DNA from 3 places in the Rhizobium binae genome. Region 2 is predicted to be linked to each of the others. Evidence: riboswitches for the same ligand, from Rfam matches in the RefSeq annotation. Region 2 holds a riboswitch; each other region holds the start of a gene.
What was found. A riboswitch is a leader RNA that binds a small molecule or an ion and turns the genes downstream of it on or off. The one in region 2 is predicted to bind thiamine pyrophosphate.
Positions count from the first base shown of each region.

Region 1: it holds a riboswitch for thiamine pyrophosphate, as region 2 does, so the genes downstream of both, thiM (hydroxyethylthiazole kinase) here and thiC (phosphomethylpyrimidine synthase ThiC) in region 2, are expected to answer to the same signal.
Region 3: it holds a riboswitch for thiamine pyrophosphate, as region 2 does, so the genes downstream of both, J2J99_RS20485 (hypothetical protein) here and thiC (phosphomethylpyrimidine synthase ThiC) in region 2, are expected to answer to the same signal.

Region 1 covers NZ_CP071607.1:270,280-277,403, reverse strand. The annotation lists gene J2J99_RS28195 (invasion associated locus B family protein) at 1-454, opposite strand, end outside; TPP riboswitch at 1,125-1,221, shown strand; gene thiM (hydroxyethylthiazole kinase) at 1,263-2,066, shown strand; gene thiE (thiamine phosphate synthase) at 2,063-2,698, shown strand; gene thiD (bifunctional hydroxymethylpyrimidine kinase/phosphomethylpyrimidine kinase) at 2,695-3,510, shown strand; gene J2J99_RS28175 (GNAT family N-acetyltransferase) at 3,720-4,199, shown strand; gene J2J99_RS28170 (glycoside hydrolase family 3 protein) at 4,224-5,246, shown strand; gene J2J99_RS28165 (ABC transporter substrate-binding protein) at 5,291-6,937, shown strand; gene J2J99_RS28160 (ABC transporter permease) at 6,994-7,124, shown strand, end outside.
Region 2 covers NZ_CP071611.1:194,582-201,705, reverse strand. The annotation lists gene J2J99_RS33775 (thiamine phosphate synthase) at 127-759, opposite strand; gene J2J99_RS33770 (thiazole synthase) at 756-1,529, opposite strand; gene thiS (sulfur carrier protein ThiS) at 1,531-1,728, opposite strand; gene thiO (glycine oxidase ThiO) at 1,725-2,705, opposite strand; gene thiC (phosphomethylpyrimidine synthase ThiC) at 2,708-4,540, opposite strand; TPP riboswitch at 4,636-4,767, opposite strand; gene J2J99_RS33750 (SPFH domain-containing protein) at 5,364-7,124, shown strand, end outside.
Region 3 covers NZ_CP071604.1:4,197,330-4,204,453, forward strand. The annotation lists gene fdhF (formate dehydrogenase subunit alpha) at 1-53, opposite strand, end outside; gene J2J99_RS20455 (formate dehydrogenase beta subunit) at 123-1,679, opposite strand; gene J2J99_RS20460 (formate dehydrogenase subunit gamma) at 1,676-2,155, opposite strand; gene J2J99_RS20465 (LysR family transcriptional regulator) at 2,289-3,182, opposite strand; gene J2J99_RS20470 (ArsR/SmtB family transcription factor) at 3,259-3,600, opposite strand; gene J2J99_RS20475 (SDR family NAD(P)-dependent oxidoreductase) at 3,703-4,473, opposite strand; gene soxR (redox-sensitive transcriptional activator SoxR) at 4,593-5,063, opposite strand; TPP riboswitch at 5,281-5,394, shown strand; gene J2J99_RS20485 (hypothetical protein) at 5,385-5,591, shown strand; gene J2J99_RS20490 (ABC transporter permease) at 5,603-6,409, shown strand; gene J2J99_RS20495 (ABC transporter ATP-binding protein) at 6,406-7,124, shown strand, end outside.

The DNA.
Region 1 (7,124 bases), on a different replicon from region 2:
GCGCCCAGCATCCGGTGTGGTTGCAGTTGCGGTAGTCGAACTTGGCGACGAGCTTGCCGTCCGCCTTGATCGACAGGCCCGAGGGCAGGAAGACGTTGAGCGGCAGGAGGGCGGTCAGCACCAGCCGCGGCTTGCCCTTGTCGGCCGGTCCGGCCGGCGGCGCCGATATCGCCAGCGTCAGGACATTGACCGGCTTGCCGTCCTTGGCGACTTGCGCGACCTGTGCGACTTCGCACGCCTCGGCACCGTCAGAGCCGGTGCAGCGATAATACCAGTCGTCGAATTTCTGCGATTTCATCGCCGGCGGCGCCGGCTTGGCCTGCACCTGTTCCGGTTCCTGAGCCGCAGGCGCCGGAGATTGCGCAAAAGACGGATTGGCACAAGCAATGAACATCGGAACCGGGGCGATCATCCGGATGCCCCGCTTCATGCCGCTTTTCAAAAGTTTTTTCATTTAAAATGCAACTTCAGGAAGTTTTTATTCTGTTGAATCGTCATATCTTTGCAGTCCGCACTTCGGTCAACCCTAACGTGTTAGCACGGTAAAGTTTGCGTTAGGTATTTGGTTCGCGTTTCGGGAGATGAGGTCCAGCCTGCCCGAGATTGCTATGCCAACAGAATCGCCAGCAGATTCCGGAATTTGACTAAACCGGCTGGCGAGGGACAAGAGACGCCGCGCAACTTACGCGAGGCTGGTCGTCTGCTCGTTTTCATTGCAAATCATCAGCATAGACGGATAGGATGAATAATCGGAAACCCGGAAAAGTTCGTGGAAAGATGAGCCGAACTCATTTTGAAGAAGAAGCGTTCCGAAAGGCCTGCATCGCTCCTCAACGCCGCCCATAAATACAGAGATGTATTCGCGAGATTCATTACACCGCCGGTTGATACTATTATCTCTGCCGGAATAGAGAGGACAACCGTTTGGCGATACGGCAATCCACCGGCGCCGCCCGGACCGGAATCGACGAAAACCATTCGGGAAAACCTGGCATGGAGGCGAATCGGCAACGAACTCCGCCCCGTCAAAGGCGAGGCCGCCGTAAACGGCTTCACGCGCCGCGCCGTCGCGGGACTGTCATTTTCGAGATGACATCCGCGCCGTTCTCTGCGAAAAAGAGCACGATGAGAGACAGGGGCGTTCGTCGACAGACGGGCTGAGAAGCACCCTTCGAACCTGAACCGGATAATGCCGGCGGAGGGAGTCGCTCGGGGATCGCCGTACACGCTGCCCCGCGCCTGCCCCGCCTGAAAGGGGCGATATGCAAAGCAAGACCACCTCGGGAGCCATGCTGGAGGCGATGCGCGAAAAGCCGCCGCTCGTCCACTGCATCACCAACTACGTCGCCATGAACATCGCCGCCAATGTCCTGCTTGCCTCCGGCGCCTCGCCCGCCATGGTGCATGCGGCTGAGGAAGCCGGCGAATTCGCCGGCATCGCGAGCGCACTGACCGTCAATATCGGCACGCTGTCGACGCAATGGCTCGACGGCATGCGGGCGGCGGCGAAGGCAGCGGCCTCAGCCGGCAAACCCTGGGTGCTCGATCCGGTGGCGCATTATGCGACGGCCTTTCGCCGCCAAGCGGTTGCCGATCTGCTGGCGCTGAAGCCCACGATCATTCGCGGCAATGCTTCCGAGATCATCGCGCTTGCCGGCGGGGAGAGCCGCGGCCAGGGCGTCGACAGTCGCGATCCGGTCGAGCAGGCGGAGGATTCGGCCCGCCGGCTCGCGGAGCGGCAGCAGGCCATCGTCGCCGTCACCGGCGCCGTCGATTTCGTGACCGACGGCGCGAGATCGGTGCGCATCAAGGGCGGATCGGTGCTGATGCCGCAGGTCACCGCGCTCGGCTGCTCGCTCACCTGCCTCGTTGGCGCCTTCGCCGCCACTGCGCCCGGGGATCTGTTCGGGGCGACGGTCGCTGCGCTCGCAACCTTTGCCGTCGCCGGCGAAGATGCCGCACTCGGGGCGGCCGGTCCCGGCTCGTTCGCCTGGCGCTTCCTCGATGCGCTGGCCGTACTCGACGGTGAAGCGCTGGATGCGAGAGCCAGGGTATCGATCGCATGAAGGCTTTCGACCTTTCGCTCTATCTCGTCCTCGATCCGGATCTCTGCGCCCCGATCGGCATGGTCGAGACCGCCCGGCTTGCCGTTGCCGGTGGCGCGACGATGGTGCAACTGCGCGACAAACGGGCCGGCACGCCGGGGATGATCGAGACCGGCCGCGCCTTGAAGCAGGCGCTCGATGGCACCGGCACCCGCCTCATCGTCAATGACGACATCGAAGCGGCGATCGCCATCGGCGCTGATGGCCTGCATATCGGCCAGGACGACATGGATGCGCGCACCGCGCGCGCGATGATCGGTCCCGACATGATCCTCGGCCTCTCGGTCGAAACCGAGGCGCTGGCAGCCGCTGTCGATCCCGATCTCGTCGACTACACCGGCGTCGGCCCGGTCTTTGCGACGCCGACCAAGGCCGACCACAAGCAGCCGATCGGCTTTGACGGCCTGGCACGGCTGGTGCAGGCCTCGCCGGTGCCCTCGGTCGCCATCGGCGGCCTCAAGGGGGAGCATGTAGCAGAAGTGTTTGCCGCCGGCGCCAAGGGGCTTGCCGTCGTCTCCGCAATCTGCGGCACCCCGGACCCCGAAGCCGCCACACGCCGCATCGCCGCAGAAATCCGAAAGGTCCCGGCATGATCCGCAACGTCCTCTCCATCGCCGGCTCCGATCCCTCGGGCGGCGCCGGCATCCAGGCCGATCTGAAGGCCTTTTCCGCCCGCGGCGTCTACGGCATGGCGGTGCTGACGGCGCTGACGGCGCAGAACACCCAAGGGGTGAGCGGCGTGCATCTGGTGCCGCCTCCATTCGTCGCCGATCAGATCGATGCCGTCTTTGCCGATGTGCGCGTCGATGCCGTCAAGATCGGCATGATTGCCAATGCGGCCATCGCCGAAGCCGTCGCCGCCGCACTTTCTACCGCCAAAGGTCGCAGCGTTCCCGTCGTCCTCGATCCGGTCATGATCGCCAAAGGCGGCGCCGCCCTGCTCGCGCCCGAAGCGGTCGACATGCTGACCCTCCGGCTGCTGCCGCTTGCCACGCTACTGACCCCGAACCTGCCGGAGGCCGCAGCACTGCTGCATCAGCCGGTCGCGACGAACCGGACGGAGATGGCGGCGCAGGCCGAACAGTTGCGCGCCCTCGGCCCGGCCTCTGTACTGGTCAAGGGCGGCCATCTCGACAGCGACGAGAGCCCCGACGTGTTGGCCGCCGTCGACGGGCTGCACTGGTTCGAAGCCCGGCGCGTGCCGACCAAGAATACGCACGGCACCGGCTGCACGTTATCGAGCGCGCTGGCGGCCGAGCTTGCCAAGGGCGCCTCGGCGCCAGAGGCCGTCGCCATCGCCAAGGACTATCTTGCCGGCGCGGTCGCGGCGGCCGGACACCTCACTGTCGGCTCAGGCCACGGGCCGGTGCAGCATTTTCATGCACTCTGGAAAGACGGCGCATAAGCGCTGAACTCGACGAACAGCTACATCGAACGGCCCGGTCTCCCCGGGCCGTTTTCGCGTATGCAACCCTGCGTTGATAACGCAACCAAAGCGGCTGAATCACTGGTGCTGATTGAAAAACCCTGTTGACAAAGCCCGACGAGATGGCAAGTCTATGACATACGAGGGGTATATATTCCACAAAACCGGAATAATCGGAGGAGTGTCGGGTGCCGGACCTGGTTGTGAGCCTTTACTCCACGCAGCTCGCCGAGCTGAAACACCGAGCCGATCACGTCGGCGCCTCCATCCGCCCGGCCCTCCCCCCGGAACTGCATCTCGTCGTCAACTGGGTTCGCGAACACTTCAGCGAGAACTGGGCAAGCGAGGTCTCGGTCGCCTTCTCCCGCCAGCCCGTCGCCTGCCTGGTCGCCGTCGCTGGCGGAATGCTCAAAGGCTTTGCCTGCTATGACACGACGGCGCGCGGCTTCTTCGGCCCGACCGGCGTTGATCCGCAAGCGCGCGGCAAGGGGATCGGGCTCGCGCTGTTTTCCGCCTGCCTTCAGACGATGAAGACGCTCGGCCATGCCTATGCCTTTATCGGCGATGCCGGCCCGGTCGAATTTTACGCCAGGACCGCAGGCGCCATCATCATCCCGGCCCCCGACAAGGGCATTTACGAACGCATGCTGAGAAGCATGCCGAAATGACCATCTGATACCGGAGTTATAGAATTGTCCTCGACCCCCCTCGCCCTTTTTGTCGGCCTTCCCAATCCGGTTCTGTCGGACGACGAATTCGCGCTGTTTCGCGAGACGAACCCGCTCGGCCTCTTCGTCGGCAGGCGCAATCAGCGCGAGCCGGAGCAGACGAAGCGGCTGATCGAACGCTTCCGGCAAGCCGTCGGCCGCGACGACGCCCCCGTCTTCACCGATCAGGAGGGCGGCCGCGTCCAGCACCTCGATGCCGGCCCCTGGCCGCTCTTCCGCAGCTTCGGCCAGTTTGCCGAACTGGCGCGCCGTGATTTCGAGCTCGGCAAAAAAGCATTGCGCCTTTCCTCCCAGGCCATGGGCGCGATGATGACGGAACTCGGCCTTTCGAGCGGCTGCTCGCCCGTTCTCGACCTCGTCTTCGAGACGACGAGCGCGGTCATCGGCGCCCGCTCCTTCGGCCCCGATCCCGATGTCATCGCTGCCCTCGGCCGCGAGGTGGTCGACGGCCTGCTGGAGACCGGCAACATGCCCGTGATGAAGCATATTCCCGGGCATGGCCGGGCGGCGCTCGATTCCCACAAGGAGCGGCCGGTCGTCGACGCCAGTCGCGAAACGCTCACCGCCACCGATTTCAAACCCTTCGTCGCGCTGAAGGATACGCCCTGGGCCATGGTCGCCCACGTCGTCTACCCGGCCTTCGACGCGGAGCTACCGGCCTCCGTCTCGCCTGTCATGCACGACCTCATCCGCAACGATCTCGGCTATGACGGCGTGCTGATCTCCGACTGCATCTTCATGGAATCGCTTTCCGGCACCCTGCCGGAGCGAGTCGAACAGGTGCTCGATGCCGGCTTCGACATCGCGCTCCACAGCCATGGCGATCTCAGGGAAAGCGAAGCCGCCGCCAAAGCCGCCCGGCCACTGACGGACGCCGCGCTCAAGCGCATCGCCGCCGGCCAGGCCCGCCTCGGCAATCTCAAGGTCAACTTCCGCGCCGCCCACCGCCAAGTCGAAGACATGTTTGCCAACGCCTCGGTCTCCTGACCGGCGCGCCATCTCTCACCGCATAAGAAAAAGGGGAATAAAACATGAAAAAATATCTTCTAGCAGCCGCTGCCCTGACACTGCTTTCCGGTTCTGCCATGGCGCAGACGATCCTGACGGCCAATATCGAACCGGCGACGACCTGGGTGCGCAACTTCAATCCGTTCAACCAGACCTCGGCGCGCCAGTCGACGCTCGATTTCATCTATGAGCCGCTGGTCATCTTCAATCGTTTCGACAGCAACAAGCCGGTCTATCGCCTGGCCGAAAGCTTCAAGCTTTCCGACGACCTGAAGAGCATCGATTTCAAGCTGCGCCCCGACCTGAAATGGTCGGATGGCAAGCCGCTGACCTCAGCCGACGTCACCTTTACCTATGCCTACCTGAAGAAATTCCCGGCGCTCGATTTCGTCAGCATCTGGAGCTTCGTCACCGATGTCAAAGCCGTCGATGCCCAGACGGTGCGCTTCACGCTCGCCAATCCGAGCTCGCTCGCCGCCGAGCAGATCTCCCAGCTGCCGATCGTTCCCGAACATGTCTGGAAGGATGTCGCCGATCCCGTCACCTTCGCCAACGAAAACCCGGTCGGCAGCGGACCGCTGACCGAGGTCCCGCGTTTCACCGGCCAGACCTACGACCAGTGCCGCAACCCGAACTATTGGGACAATGCGCATCTGAAGGTCGATTGCATTCGCTTCCCGCAGCTTGCCGACAACAATCAGATGCTGACGGCAACGGCCGACGGCACGCTCGACTGGGGCGTCTCCTTCATTCCCGATATCGACAATGTCTATGTCTCCAAGGACCCGGCGCATTTCCACTATTGGTATTCGCCGAGCAGCATGGTCGCCTTCCTGTTCAACCTGGAAACGGCAAACGAGAACAACAGGAAGGCTTTCAACGACCTCAAATTCCGCCGCGCCGTCTCGATGGCGCTCGACCGCAAGACAATGATCGACGTCGCCGGCTACGGCTATCCGACGCTGAACGAAGACCCCGGCCTGATGGGCGAGCTTTACAAGAGCTGGGCGGACCCGTCGGTCAAGGCCGACTTCGGCAAATTCGCCACCTACGACGCCGATGCCGCCAAGGCGCTACTCGACGAGGCCGGCTATAAGGACAAGGACGGCGACGGCTTCCGCGACAATCCCGACGGCAGCAAGATCGCCTTCTCGATCATCGTCCCGAGCGCCTGGACGGACTGGATCGACACCGTCAACATCGCCGTCGAAGGCATGCAGGCGGTCGGCATCGACGCCAAGATCGAAACGCCAGAGGAAGCCGTCTGGACCGGCAACCTCATCAACGGCACCTTCGATGCGGCGATCAACAGCCTGCCGGCATCGGCCTCGCCCTACTATCCCTACAAGCGCGCCTTCAGCGCCTCGGACAAGGGCAAGACCCGCTTCACCGCGCAACGCTGGTTCAATCCTGAGGTCGAAAAGCTCGTCACCGCGTTCACCCAGACCGCCGACCTCGCCAAACAGAAGGACGCGATGAACAAGGCGCAACGTATCGTCGCCGAAAACATGCCCGTCATTCCGGTGTTCAACAATCCGAACTGGTATCAGTACAACACCAAGCGCTTCACCGGCTGGTCGACCAAGGAAAATCCCTTCGTCAATCCGTCGATCTCGCGCACCAATCCGGCACGCCTCTTGAACCTGCTCGCCCTAGAGCCAGTCAAGTGAGGCATTGATCTCGGGAGCGGCGCCTTCAGCGCCGCTCCCGTCACGACGGAGTCCACATGGCTTTCCTGTTTCGCCGCCTCGTCTTCTACATGGCAGCCTTCATCGCAGCAGCGACGATCAATTTCTTCCTGCCGCGTCTGATGCCGGGCGATCCCGTGCAGATCATGTTTTCGAGCGCCGGCACCGA
Region 2 (7,124 bases):
CGAGGGCGCCGAAAGGCGCCGCTGATCGCGTTGAAGTCCGGACTTCCTCCTCGACGCCCGGTATAGGCAGCTAAGCGTAAAGCTTGAGGTCTGTCAATATAATTCAAGACATGAAATATATTTCAGTCAGGCCAGGCGCGGCGTCTCACCGACAGATCGCCAAGGCGCGGTCGCGGCCAGCCACTGTCGCGTGCGGGCCTCGGGATCCGGATTGCGGGTGATATCGGTGACCACGGCAGCGCTATCGGCGCCGTTTTCCAATACCAGCGGCGCGCGTTCGGCGGTGATCCCGCCAATGGCAACGAGCGGCATTGGTCCGACACGCCGCCGCCAGTCCGCGAGGCGTTCGACGCCTTGCGGCGCCCATTTCATTTCTTTGAGCACCGTGGGCCAGACCGGCCCAAGGGCAACATAGTCCGGCGCAGCGGCCAGCGCGGTTTCCAGTTCTGATGGATCGTGCGTGGAAAGGCCGAGCTTCAAGCCGGCGCGGCGAATGGCATTTAGATCGGCCGTCATCAGGTCTTCCTGCCCGAGATGGATGAAATCACATCCCTCATCGATCGCCAGTTTCCAGTAATCGTTGATGATCAATTGGCAGGCCGCTGCCGCACAGGCAGCCTTCGAACGCCGGATCTCCTCGCGAAGCACCGGCTCCGACCGGTCCTTGATGCGCAGCTGGACGAGTTTGACGCCGAGCGGCACGAGACGCTCGATCCATTCGGCACCGTCGACGATGAGATAGAAGGGGTCGAGCTTCATGAAAAGACCGCCTTTCCGATGACTGGAGTGGAAGGAACGGCCATGTCGCGCGGCTCCAGCGGTACGGCGTCATGCGCGAGCCGGCCGGCATCGATGGCAAGCGCGAAGGCCTCGGCCATAGCGGCGGGTTCGCCCGCGCCGGCAACGGCGGTATTGAGGAGAACGGCATCATACCCGTACTCCATCACCGCGGCGGCGTGAGACGGGCGGCCGATGCCGGCATCGACGATGAGCGGCACGTCAGCAAAATGTGCTCGAAACGCCCGCAGCGCCATCGCGTTTACCGGCCCCATGGCAGAGCCGATCGGCGCGCACCAGGGCATCAGGACGCGGCAGCCGGCATCCAGCAGCTTTTCGGCGACGACCAGGTCGTCGGTCGTATAGGGGAAGACCTGAAAACCCTCGCCGGCTAGGATGCGTGCCGCTTCGACAAGGCCGAAGACATCGGGCTGCAGCGTATCGTGATGACCGATCACTTCGAGCTTGATCCAGTCGGTGCGGAAAACGTCGCGCGCCATCTTCGCTGTCAGCACGGCCTCCTGCACGCTGTGGCAGCCGGCCGTATTTGGCAGCACGCGTACGCCGAGCTCGCGGATCAACTCGAAGAAGGCGCCGCCCGCTTTGCCGCCGACGGCTTCGCGGCGAAGCGAAACGGTGACGATCTCGGTCTTCGAGCGCTTGACCGCTTCTGCAAGGACAGCTGGAGACGGATAGCGGGCGGTCCCGAGCAGCAGTCGGGAGCGGACTTCAACATCATAAAGTTTCAGCATCTCAGCCTCCTTGCATGGGTGAGAGAATTTCGATGCGGTCGCGTTCGCCGAGCCTGAAATCGGCGCGGTCCTCGCGGTGCACCAGCTCGCCGTTCACAGCGGTTGCGAGCCACCCGCCTTCGTAGTCGAGAGCGAGAAGCAGATCTTCGAGCGTCACGGCCGCGACCTCCTGTTCCTCGCCATTGATGATGAAGGTCATGACGCCCTCCTTTCCGGTTGTCCTTGTTCTGTGAGAAGACGCCGCGCCACCTCGCCGGCCATGGCCGGCGCCAGCAGAAAGCCGTGCCGGTAGAGGCCGTTGACATGGAGGGTGCGTCCCTCCTGCGTCACGCGCGGCAGATTGTCGGGATAAGCCGGCCGCACGCCTGCGCCGGTTTCCGTGACCCGCGCCTCGCCGAAGGCGGGATGCAAGGCGTAGGCGGCGTTCAGCAATTCCATCAGCGAACGCGCGGTGATAGCGCCGGCATCGTCGCTCTCGATCATCGTCGCACCGACCATGAAGCGGTTTTCGTCGCGCGGCACGATGTAGATCGGGTGGCGCGGATGCAGCAGGCGGACGGGGCGGGAGAGACTGACGTCGCCTGTTTCGATGCAGAGCATCTCGCCTCGAACACCGCGCAATCCGGGAAGCCGGCCGATCCGGGCAGCACCGGTGCAGTCGATCACCTGGTCACAATCAATGTCTGCTTTGCCCGAACCAAAGAGGAGATGCATGCGGGCTTCTTCAAGCCCTGCGGCCAGCCCCGAGAGCGCCTGTCGCGGATCGAGATGCGCTTCCTGCCGGAAGAACAACGCCCGGCGGAAGCGGCCGGCAAGGTCGGGTTCCAGCGCCGCGATCGCCGGCTCGTCCAGCCATTCCCATCCGCTTGTCCGACGGGAAAAGCGGTCGAGTTCGCCGGCATCGCGGCCGCCCGCCACGACAAGTGTTCCCCGGCGTTTGACATGACCGGGCAACGCCGCCTCCCACCAATCGGCGGCCAGGCGGCCGAGCGCCAGCACCGGCTCCTCCGCGCTCTCCCGTTCGCACCACGGGGCCAGCATGCCGCCGGCAAAGCCCGAAGCGCCGGCGCCGACCTCGTCGGCCTGATCAGCGACGCTGACCCGGAAACCGTGCCGATAAAGCTGCCACGCAACCGTGAGGCCGGCAACGCCCGCCCCTTTGACGAGAACGCGCATGGTTATTCTCCGATGGGAGCTTTCGCGACCTCTGCGACCGGCATGTAGAGATCGCCGCCGTCGCGGTACTTGGCCGCCATGGCTTCCAATCCCTCTTTCTGGGCTTCGGCGCGAATGTCGTGGGAAATTCGCATGGAGCAGAATTTCGGGCCGCACATCGAACAGAAATGCGCCACCTTGTGCGCCTCCTTCGGCAGGGTTTCGTCGTGGAACGAGCGCGCAGTATCCGGGTCGAGGGAGAGGTTGAACTGGTCCTCCCAGCGGAATTCGAAGCGCGCCCGCGACAGCGCGTCGTCGCGGATGCGGGCGGCCGGATGCCCCTTGGCAAGGTCGGCGGCATGCGCGGCGATCTTGTAAGTGATGACGCCGGTCTTGACGTCGTTGCGGTCGGGGAGCCCCAGATGCTCTTTCGGCGTGACGTAGCAGAGCATGGCCGTGCCGAACCAGCCGATCATCGCTGCCCCGATACCGGAGGTGATGTGATCATAGCCCGGCGCGATATCGGTCGTCAGCGGTCCGAGCGTATAGAAGGGGGCTTCGCCGCAGACCTTGAGCTGCTTGTCCATATTCTCTTTGATCTTGTGCATCGGCACATGGCCGGGGCCTTCGATCATCACCTGGCAGTCCTTCGCCCAGGCAATGCTTGTCAGTTCGCCGAGGGTTTCGAGTTCGGCAAATTGCGCCGCGTCATTGGCATCGGCGATCGAGCCCGGACGCAAACCGTCGCCGAGCGAGAAGGAGACGTCATAGGCGCGGCAGATGTCGCAGATTTCCTCGAAATGTTCGTAGAGGAAACTCTCCTTGTGGTGATGCAGACACCACTTGGCCATGATCGAGCCGCCGCGTGAGACGATGCCGGTGACGCGATTGACGGTGAGCGGGATATGGGCCAGCCGCACGCCCGCATGGATGGTGAAATAATCGACGCCCTGCTCGGCCTGTTCGATCAGCGTATCGCGATAGACTTCCCAGGTCAGGTCTTCGGCAATGCCGTTGACCTTCTCCAGCGCCTGGTAGAGTGGCACCGTGCCGATCGGAACCGGCGAATTGCGAATGATCCATTCCCGGATGTTGTGAATGTTGCGACCGGTGGAGAGGTCCATGACCGTGTCGGCGCCCCAGCGGATCGCCCAGACCATCTTCTCCACCTCTTCCGCCATCGACGAGGTGACGGCCGAATTGCCGATATTGGCGTTGATCTTCACCAGGAAATTCCGGCCAATGATCATCGGTTCGGATTCCGGGTGGTTGATATTGGCCGGGATGATCGCCCTGCCCTCGGCGACTTCCCGCCGCACGAATTCGGGCGTCACGAAATCGGGAACATGCGCGCCGAAGCTCTCGCCGTCGCGGGCGAGCGCCTCCTTCGCGGCCTGCCGGCCGAGATTTTCGCGGATTGCGACAAACTCCATTTCCGGGGTGATGATGTCGGCACGCGCATAGGCGAGCTGGGTGACGGCGCGTCCGGCCTTTGCCTTTAGCGGTGTGTTGCGAATGGGAAATTCCGGCGTCAGCCGCTCGCCCGTGGCAAATCCATTGTCTTCAGGCTTCACCACCCGGCCTTCATAAGCTTCGACGTCGCCACGCCCCCTGACCCAGGCCTCGCGCAAACGCGGCAGACCGGCGTCGATGGAAACCACATGGGCCGGATCGGTATAGGGGCCGGAAGAATCATAGACCGTAACCGGCGGCTCACCGGAGGTCGGGTGAAGGCTGATTTCGCGCATCGGCACGCGCAGATCCGGATAGAGCGTTCCGGGTTTGACGATTTTGGTCGAGGCCGGAAGCGAGCCGGTGGTGACGACGGGAGTAAGCTGGGGTGCAACAATATTCATGGATGAGGCTCCAAGGTTTGACGTTTGGAGACCCAGTTCCAGTGTTGGAATGATGGAAAGACGCCTTGCGCGACAAAGCGAAAATCCGCTCAACAGCCGCAGCGTCCGCACCGTCCCTACGCCAGTATGAACTGGATCAGGTTCAACGGGTCACTGCGCCACAATCGGCAAAGCCCTATCGTCTAGCAGAATCTCAGCCCCTTGCCGGGACACCCCTGGTGAATGGTCGCCATCAAAGACCGCAGCGGCCCTTGTGTCAAGAAGCCCTTTTGCGTTCCAAGGGAGCTGCGGATGTCGCCAGAGGGGTGTTGTCAACCGGTTTGAGAAACCTGCGGCCCAGATAGGCGCGGATCGATGGTTCGACGCGAGCTACAAAAACAGCAAATGCGCGAGGTTATTTCAGCAAGATTGAATAGTCGAAATAGTAAAATCACTGGAAGTACTTATCCGATTTTCGCTTTAAACGTCTTTAAACCGATCGGGCTTGTCGCTAATTTCTCCGGCGTCATGTCTATCAAGGCAACTCCAATGTGAGACCACTCACGACACGCCGTCCTTCGGTGGGGACTCGGGACGCGCGGTCATCTTTCCAGACAATGAGCAGCCCAGGCGTTCGACGTCCTTGTCGCATGGTTCCTTAATCGCCTTCGATTGAGGAAAATCATGCAGCAATGCACGTGCGACAGCCGCCTCTGCCCGTCTGGAGGACGGGCAACGCTGTCGTGCGTCGAGCGCATGGGCGTGCAATCTCCCCGTCTTATCAACCAACACCAACCGGGCGGCTATCGGGTGGACGAACCCGTGCGCCCATGCGAGAGAAAAGATGGAAACCCTATATCTAAGCCCGATGGGATGGAAGGCGATCGGAATCGCCGTTACGCTCATCGTGCTGGCAACCCTGTTCCGGTTGAGCGGCGTGATCCGCTATATCCCCAACGACAGGCTCGGCATTCTCGAAAAGCTGTGGAGTTTTCGCGGCTCCGTCGACAATGGCTTCATTGCGCTCTACGGCGAGGCCGGCTTCCAGCCGGAAGTCGTGCGCGGCGGCCTGCATTTCTTCATGCCGTTCCAGTATGCGATGCATCGCGCCAATCTCGTGACCATTCCGCAGGGCCAGATCGGCTATGTCTTCGCCCGCGATGGCGAGCCGTTGCCGCCGACTCAGACGCTTGCCTCGAACGTCGACGCCGATGATTTTCAGGATGTGCGCGGCTTTCTGACAAAGGGCGGCCAGAAGGGTCCGCAGCGCAAGATCCTGCGCGAAGGCACCTATGCCATCAATCTCGCGCAGTTCATCGTGCTGACCGCGCAATCGACCTATGCCGTCAACCTGAACGCGTCGGAACAAAGGCTGTTTGCCGACATGTCCAATTTGATCACGCAGCGCAACGGCTTCGAGCCTGTCGTCATTCATGACGCCGAGGACCTGATCGGCATCGTCACCATCCATGACGGTCCGGCGCTGCCGGATGGCGAGATCATCGCGCCGACCGTTGCCAACAATCCGAAAGACCCAAACTTCCACAATAATTTCCAGGATCCGGAGAAGTTTCTCAATGCCGGCGGTTATCGCGGCCGGCAACTGCAGGTGCTTGCCGACGGCAGCTATTTCCTCAACCGTATCTTTGCGACCGTCGAACTCGTCGAGAAGACGATCATCGACGTCGGCACGGTGGGTGTCGTCGTCTCCTATACCGGCCGGCGGAGCGCGGATATTTCAGGCCAGTCCTATCGCCACGGCGAACTGGTCGAGGCGGGCGCACGCGGCGTCTGGTCGACGCCGCTGCTGCCGGGCAAATATGCGTTCAACACCTATGCCGGCAATATCATCGTCGTGCCGACGACCAACTTCGTGCTCAAATGGACCAAGGAACAGTTCGGCGAGCACAGGCTCGACGAGAATCTTTCCGAAGTGTCGCTGATCACCAAGGATGCGTTCGAGCCGGTGCTGCCGCTCTCGGTGGTCGTCCATATCGATTATATGAAGGCGCCCCTCGTCGTGCAGCGTTTCGGGGATATTAAACGGCTGGTCGAACAGACGCTCGACCCGATGGTCTCGGCCTATTTCAAGAATATCGCCCAGACCAAGACCTTGATCGAACTGCTACAGGAACGCAGCGAAATCCAGCGCAAATCCGGCGATGAAATGCGCGAGAAGTTCGGCTCCTATAGCCTCGAACTGCAGGAGGTGCTGATCGGCACGCCACGGGCTAACAATGGTCAAAACAGCATAGAGCAGATCCTCATCCAGCTGCGCGAGCGTCAGATCGCCGTTGAAAAGGTCGAGACCTATAAATTGCAGGAGGCGGCGGCGATCCAGGAGCGCACATTGCGCGAGAAGGAGGCGCTCGCAGAGCAGCAGGCCAAGATCACGACATCGGCGCTTACCATCGAGATCAGCGAGAACGAGGGCAAGGCGCAGCTCGCCCGCACCCGCCAGCAGGCGGAAACCATTCAGGTGACCGCCAAGGCGGAGGCCGAGAAAGTGCGCCTTGCCGGCCTCGGCGAGGCCGACCGGATCAAGGCCGTCGCGCTTGCCGATGCCGAACGCATCAAGGCGACCGGTCTGGCAGATGCCCAGAAG
Region 3 (7,124 bases), on a different replicon from region 2:
GTTTCCGATTTCGAAGCGGGAGTGCCGTAGTCGATTTCATGAATGAGAGACATGGTCGGTCTCCTGTATCGAAATGGAATTGAGCAGGTCGGGCCAGAAGCGGGCCAGCACGTGAAATGTCATCACTCGGCAGCCTCCACCATCGGCGCCGGCGAAAAATCTTCCGGGAAATGCGTCATCGCGCTCACGACGGGATAAGGCGTGAAACCGCCGAGCGCACAGAGCGAGCCGTACTTCATCGTGTTGCAGAGATCGGCCAGCAGCGCCCGGTTCTTCTCCGGCTCGATGCCGTGGGCGATCCTGTCGACTGTCTCGACGCCGCGCGTCGAGCCGATGCGGCAGGGCGTGCACTTGCCGCAGCTTTCGACCGCGCAGAACTCCATGGCGAAGCGCGCCTGCTTCAGCATGTCGGCGGTGTCGTCGAAAACGACGATGCCGGCATGGCCGATCAGCCCGTCCTTGGCGGCAAAGGATTCGTAATCGAACGAAGTGTCGAACAGCGCCCGCGGAAAATAGGCGCCGAGCGGCCCACCGACCTGGACGGCCTTGACCGGCCGTCCCGTCGCCGTACCACCGCCGATCCTGTCGACGATATCGCCGAGCGAAAGACCGAAGGCTGTTTCGTAAAGACCGCCATATCTGACATTACCGGCGATCTGCAGCGGGATGGTGCCGCGCGAGCGGCCCATGCCAAAATCGCGATAGAAGGCAGCACCCTTATCCATGATCACGGGCACGGAAGCGAGCGAGATCACGTTGTTGATGACGGTCGGACAGTCGAACAACCCCTTGTGCGCCGGCAGCGGCGGCTTGGCGCGCACGATGCCGCGCTTGCCCTCGAGGCTGTTCAGCAGGGCCGTCTCCTCGCCGCAGACATAGGCGCCGGCGCCGGTACGCACTTCGATATCGAAGGCGCGGCCCGAGCCGAGTACCGACGGGCCGAGAATCCCGGCCTGTCGCGCGATGCCGACGGCCTCGTTCATCACAGCGATCGCATGCGGATATTCCGAACGCGTATAGACGAAACCCTTCGTGGCGCCGGTCGCAAGTCCTGATATCGCCATGCCCTCGATGAGCACGAAGGGATCCCCCTCCATGATCATCCGGTCGGCAAAGGTGCCGCTGTCGCCCTCATCGGCGTTGCAGACGATATATTTGCGTTCGCCGGCCGCATCGAGAACGGTCTTCCACTTGATGCCTGTCGGGAAACCCGCGCCGCCGCGTCCACGCAGGCCGGAATCGGTGACTTCCTTGACGATTTCGGCAGGCGCCATCGAAACGGCGCGGCGAAGGCCGGCAAGGCCGCCATGCGCCTCGTAATCCGAAAGCGAGAGCGGATCGATGACGCCGCAGCGAGCGAAGGTGAGGCGGGTCTGTTGCTTCAGGAACGGGAGGTCTTCAACCTCCCCGAGACAGAGCGGGTGGCCGCTGCCGCTCATTATCCCGGCCTCGAACAGAGCAGCCACATCCTTTGCCTTCACCGGTCCGTAGCCTATGCGCTTGCCGGCAAGCTCGACCTCGACCAGCGGTTCCAGCCAGAACATTCCGCGCGAGCCGTTGCGCACAATCTCGGCATCAAGGCCGCGGGCGACGATCTCCTGGGCAATCGCCTTTGCCACCTTTTCGGCCCCGAGCGCCAGCGCAGCGGCATCGCGCGGAACATATATCTTGACTGTCATCGGCGCGCCTCCGCAACGAGTTCCGTCGCCAGCTGATCGTCGACCCGGCCATACACCTCACCGTCGAGCATCGCCGACGGGGCGCAGGCGCAGAGCCCGAGGCAGTAAACCGGCTCCAGCGTCACGCTGCCGTCGAGCGTCGTCTGGTGGAAATCGATGCCGAGCAGCGCCTTGACGCGCTCAGCCAGCGCAACGCCGCCCATCGACTGGCAGGCCTCGGCGCGACAGAGCTTCAGCACATGCCGCCCAGCGGGGTGGTTGCGATAGTCGTGATAGAAGGTCATCACGCCATGCACCTCGGCGCGCGAAAGGTTCAGTTCCTCCGCGATCACGGGCAGGGCTTCCTGCGGCACATAACCGAATTCCTGCTGAACTTCATGCAGAATGGGAAGCAGCGGCCCTTCGAGGAAGCGAAGGTCGGCGACAATGGTACGCGTGCGCGCTGCGATATCGCCTTCGGCGATATGAATGGTCATAAGGCAGCCCTCCCAGCCGCTGGCTCGTTGCGGAATGTCGCCCTTCCCAGCATCAGGCCATTCCTCATGCACCATCTCAGGGAAGCCGGCGCCGATCAATAAAGCTGTCTCGTGAATTGATAGGTTTTTCCTATCAAAGCTCTTCATCCCGCACGAGCACTCGCGCCTCATGCAGCAAGGCCGACACGAGCGGCGTGAAGGGCTCGCGATAGGGCGCGACGAGGCCGACCAGATGGTGGGCTTCCGGCTCAACGATCGGAATCATTCGAATTTCTATTGGGAATCCAAATGATTTCGCGACGTTGCGCGGCATGATGCTTGCCCAGCGTCCGGTTCTGACATGCGAGAACAGCACGATCATCGAGTTGGATTCGAGTGTTGGATGCACTGTCGCCCCGGCTTCCGTCAGGTGCCGGTTGATGATGCGCCGGTTCTGCATGTCGGCGGTCAATAGGCAAAGCCGAAGATCGCCGACCTCCTTCCAGGTCACGTTGTCGCGATCAGACAGCGGGCTGCCCGCAGCCGTGATCAGATGATAGCGCTCGGCATAGAGGGGAACGCTGGTGACACGCCCGAGCGGCTCATTTTCAAGATAGGTGATACCGGCGTCGATCTCGAGATTTTCGAGCATGCTCAGCACCTGCAGCGAATTGCGCGAGACGATCGAGAAGGTGACGCCCGGATGTCGCTCCTGAAACGGCGTGGTGATGCGCGAAAGCATGGCGAGGGCCGTCGGAATGGCGGCGAGGCGAATGTGGCCGGAAAGACCGCGCCGCGCCGCGCGCATTTCCTCGCGCATGGTGCGGGCATCGCCGACGATGCGCCGCGCCCATTCGAGTACGCGCTGTCCCTCCGGCGTCAGCCCCTGATACCGCGACCCGCGCTGCACCAGCATGACGCCGAGCTGATCCTCCAGTTGGCGGATGGCGGCCGAGAGCGTCGGCTGCGAAATCCCGCATTCCTCCGCAGCGCGGCCGAAGTGCTTTTCATTGGCAAGGGCGATGAAGAATTCCAGCTTGTCGATCATCCGGTCTCCCGACCCGGTATGCTAGCATCCGGATCCAGCCCATCTTCTGCGCAGCCCCCGCGCAGTCCGATATGCTTTAACCGTTTTCGACAGCCGGAAAAAGATCGAACAGCGATTCGAGGAAGGCAAGCACGCTGAGATTGCCGATGCTGTAATAGACCAGCCTGCCCTGACGGCGCGTATTGACCAGCCCTTCGAGCCTCAGACGCGCGAGCTGCTGCGAGACCATTGCCTGTTGTATGCCGAGAATATTCTCGATTTCACCCACCGTCCGCTCCTCATTCGCGAGAATGCAGAGGATCAGAAGTCGGCTCTGATGCGCCAGCGCCTTCAGCAGATCGCTCGCCTCATGGGCTTTTGCAGCGAGTTTGTGCAAGTCCTGGCCGGTCATCCCCGGCTCCGGTTTAGGCAACGGCATTCGGCATCTCGGAAGGGAAGCAAAAGGTAGATCAGCACAATAGCATATTCGCAAAAGCGAATTCGTCAAATGTGATGAAATGCCAAAAAAGGTCCAAGTAAATCAGCACATAAGCTGACCGCCGTTGATCTCGAGGATCTGGCCGGTAATGTATCCGGACAGAGAAGGAGCCGCCAGGAAGAGATATGCGGGAGCACAATCCTCGGCGGTCCCGAGACGCTGCAGGGGAATGGATTTTCTCGTCTGTTCCAGCTTTTCGCGGGAGGAATAGCGCTCATGGAAATCCGTCTCGATCGTCCCCGGCGAGACGCAGTTGACGCGGATGCCATCCGGCGCCAGCTCACGAGCAAGCGCTTTGGAATAGGTGGAAACGAATGCTTTCGAGGCCGAATAGACCGAAGAACCGGGACTGCCGCCGGTCAGCGCTGAAATCGAAACCGTGTTGACGATGGCCGCGCCTTCTGCCGCCTTCAATGCCGGCAACAGCGCCCGGGTCAGCGCCACCACCGACGTCTGGTTCAGCCGCACGATCGCTTCATAATCCGCGTCGGTCAGTGTCGCAGCCGGAAAACGGCCGAGCATGGTGCCAGCGTTGTTGACCAGCACATGCACCTTGTCGAAGAAGGCGAGAGCGTCCTCTGCAAATTGCGCAGCGCCGCCGACGGCGGTGAAATCGGCGTGCAGCAACAGCGCCCGTCTTTCCGATTCGGCCGTCAGCAGGAAATCCGGCAGATCCCGTCCCGGTTTGCGCCCGGTATGGACGATCACCTTGGCGCCGCAGTCCAGGAACTGCCGGGCCACCTCGAGGCCGATGCCCCGCCCGGCGCCGGTGACGACGACATTGCGATTTTCGAATAGTCTCGGATGAAACACGAAGCCGTCCTCCTCGCGGACAATGCCGCCGGTTGCGCCCTTCGCCCTTAACATATGAGCGCGCCGGCCGAAAGAAAGGCACGCACCGATCTTTCCGCCGGTGACCGGCTGCAGGAAGCTCAGCTTTCGTTCTCGGTCTCCAGAAGCCGCGCGCCCGGCCCTTCCTCACCGAGCCGATCGCAGGGATTGCGCAACGGACAGCTCTCGATCGACAGGCAGCCGCAGCCGATGCAGCCGGTCAGACGGTCGCGCAGCAGGCTGAGCCGTCTGATTCGCTCGTCGAGTTCGCCCTTCCAGCGCGCTGACAGCGTCTGCCAGTCGGCAGCCGTCGGCGTGCGCCCCTGCGGCAGAGCGGCGAACGCCGTCTGGATTTCCGATAGCGGTATGCCGACACGTTGCGCCACCTTGATGATGCCGAGCCGGCGAAGCACGTCACGCCCGTAGCGCCGCTGGTTGCCGCGGGTGCGGACGCTGGCGATCAGCCCCTTGGCCTCATAGAAATGCAGTGCCGAGACGGCAAGACCACTGCGTTCCGCCACTTCGCCAACCGTCAGAAGCCTGCCGAGCGGCGTTGTAGAAATCCTATCCATCGCCTCTTGACCTCAATATTAGTTGAGGTTTTATAACGCCTGCTCCGCCGGTCGTAAAGCCCAAGCTCGGGTTCCGTTCCCGGCAGGTACGGAACCTCGGAAAACACCCGGACAGGACTCCGTCCGGGTGTTTTTTCGCGGCTGCGATTTCATTCCGACCGGGCGGACGGGTGCGCGATTTTGCGGTTGCGGTAAGAAAACCCCGATGATAGTTTTCGTTGAATAACAGGGGAGCTCCGTGTCGCCGGGGCTGAGATGCGAAGCGCAAGCCTCCGGACCCTTCAAAGCTGATCTGGGTAATGCCAGCGGAGCGAGGTTCAGATGTTTTCCGGCGCACAAGTGTCACCTTTTCCGATGTCCAGCCGGTTCGCCGGCACCATTCTCGATGTCTTCGACAGCTTTGCCCATCTGCAGCGGCGCGCGACTCTTCAACTGCGAAAAGGACGCTGCGGCACGTTGAATTGCTTGGATGATTTTATCCTTGCACAATTCCGATTTGAGCAATCATGCCGCCGGACGAAAGCCTGAAATCGACGCTGATGACATCGCCACCACCATTCGATTCGCGTCTTGCCGCGCTCAGTGCCTCCCTCTACCGGGCGAGCCCCGCCCTGCTCGCCGGTTTTGCCTTTCTGGCCGCATGGGAACTTTATGTCGATCTTTCCGGCATCAAATCGTCCATCCTGCCGGCGCCTTTGCGCATCCTTACCCAGGGCTGGCTGAACCGCGAAGCGCTGATATCAAACACCTGGCCGACGCTCGGCGCCACACTCGGCGGCTTCGCCCTGTCGCTCGCCTTCGCTTTCGTCTCGTCGATCCTTATGGATTTCATGCCCTTCATGCGCCGGGCATTGCTGCCGATCTTCATTGCCAGCCAAACGCTGCCGCTGGTGGCGATCGCGCCCCTCGTCGTTCTCTGGTTCGGTTTCGGCCTGTTGCCGAAGATCTTGCTGGTCGCGCTCGTCACCTTCTTCCCGCTGCTCGTCGCCCTGCTGCAGGGCTATGAGGCGACCGACCGCGACATCACTGAACTCTTGAACTCGATGAAGGCAAGCCGCTGGCGCATTTTCCGCCTGGCCCGGCTTCCCTCCTCGCTGCCCTATTTCTTCGCCGGCCTCAGGATCTCCATCACCTATGCCGTCGTCGGCGCGATCTTTGCCGAATATGCGGGAGCTGCGCGCGGCCTCGGCATCTATATTCTCAACGCCAAGAACAATTTCCGGCCGGATCTCGTCCTCGCCGCCGTCGTCGTCAGCGCCGTTCTGACACTCTGCCTCTTCGGGATGACGCTGATGATCGAGCGCCTCGTCATGCCCTGGCAACCGTCCGGGGAGCGCCGCCGATGACCGATCAACTGGTCGAACTGCGCAAGATTTCGAAATCCTTCGACGGCATGCAGGTGCTCGGCGATATTTCGCTCGCTGTCGCAAGCGGCGAGTTCGTCTCGATCGTCGGCCCCTCCGGCTCTGGAAAATCGACGGTGCTGCGATTGCTGACCCAGGCGCTGCGACCCGATTCCGGCGCCTTGCTGTTCAAGGGCGCCCCGCTGGAACAGGCGCCACATTCCTTCGCCTTCATGCCGCAACGCGATGCGCTGATGCCCTGGCGCCGGATCATCGACAATGCCGCGCTCGGCCTGGAGGTACGCGGCATGAGCCGCCGCGCCGCCCGCGCCACTGTGGCGCCGTTGTTCGAGCACTTCGGCCTTGCCGGCTTCGAACACCATTATCCCGCCGAACTTTCCGGCGGCATGCGCCAGCGCGCCGCGCTGTTGCGCACCGTCGTCCAGAGCCAGGACATGCTGCTGCTCGACGAGCCTTTCGGCGCGCTCGACGCGCTGACACGCACGCAGATCCAGGAATGGCTGCAGGGCATGTGGACGCACCATCGCTGGACGGCCTTGTTGATCACCCACGATGTTCGCGAAGCGGTCTTCCTCTCCGACCGGATCTACGTGCTGTCGGCCCGCCCGGCGCGTGTCATCCGCCAATTCCGCGTTCCCCTGCCCCGTCCGAGAAGCATCGCCGATCTCGGCTCGCCGGCGGCCCAGGCGATCGAGAC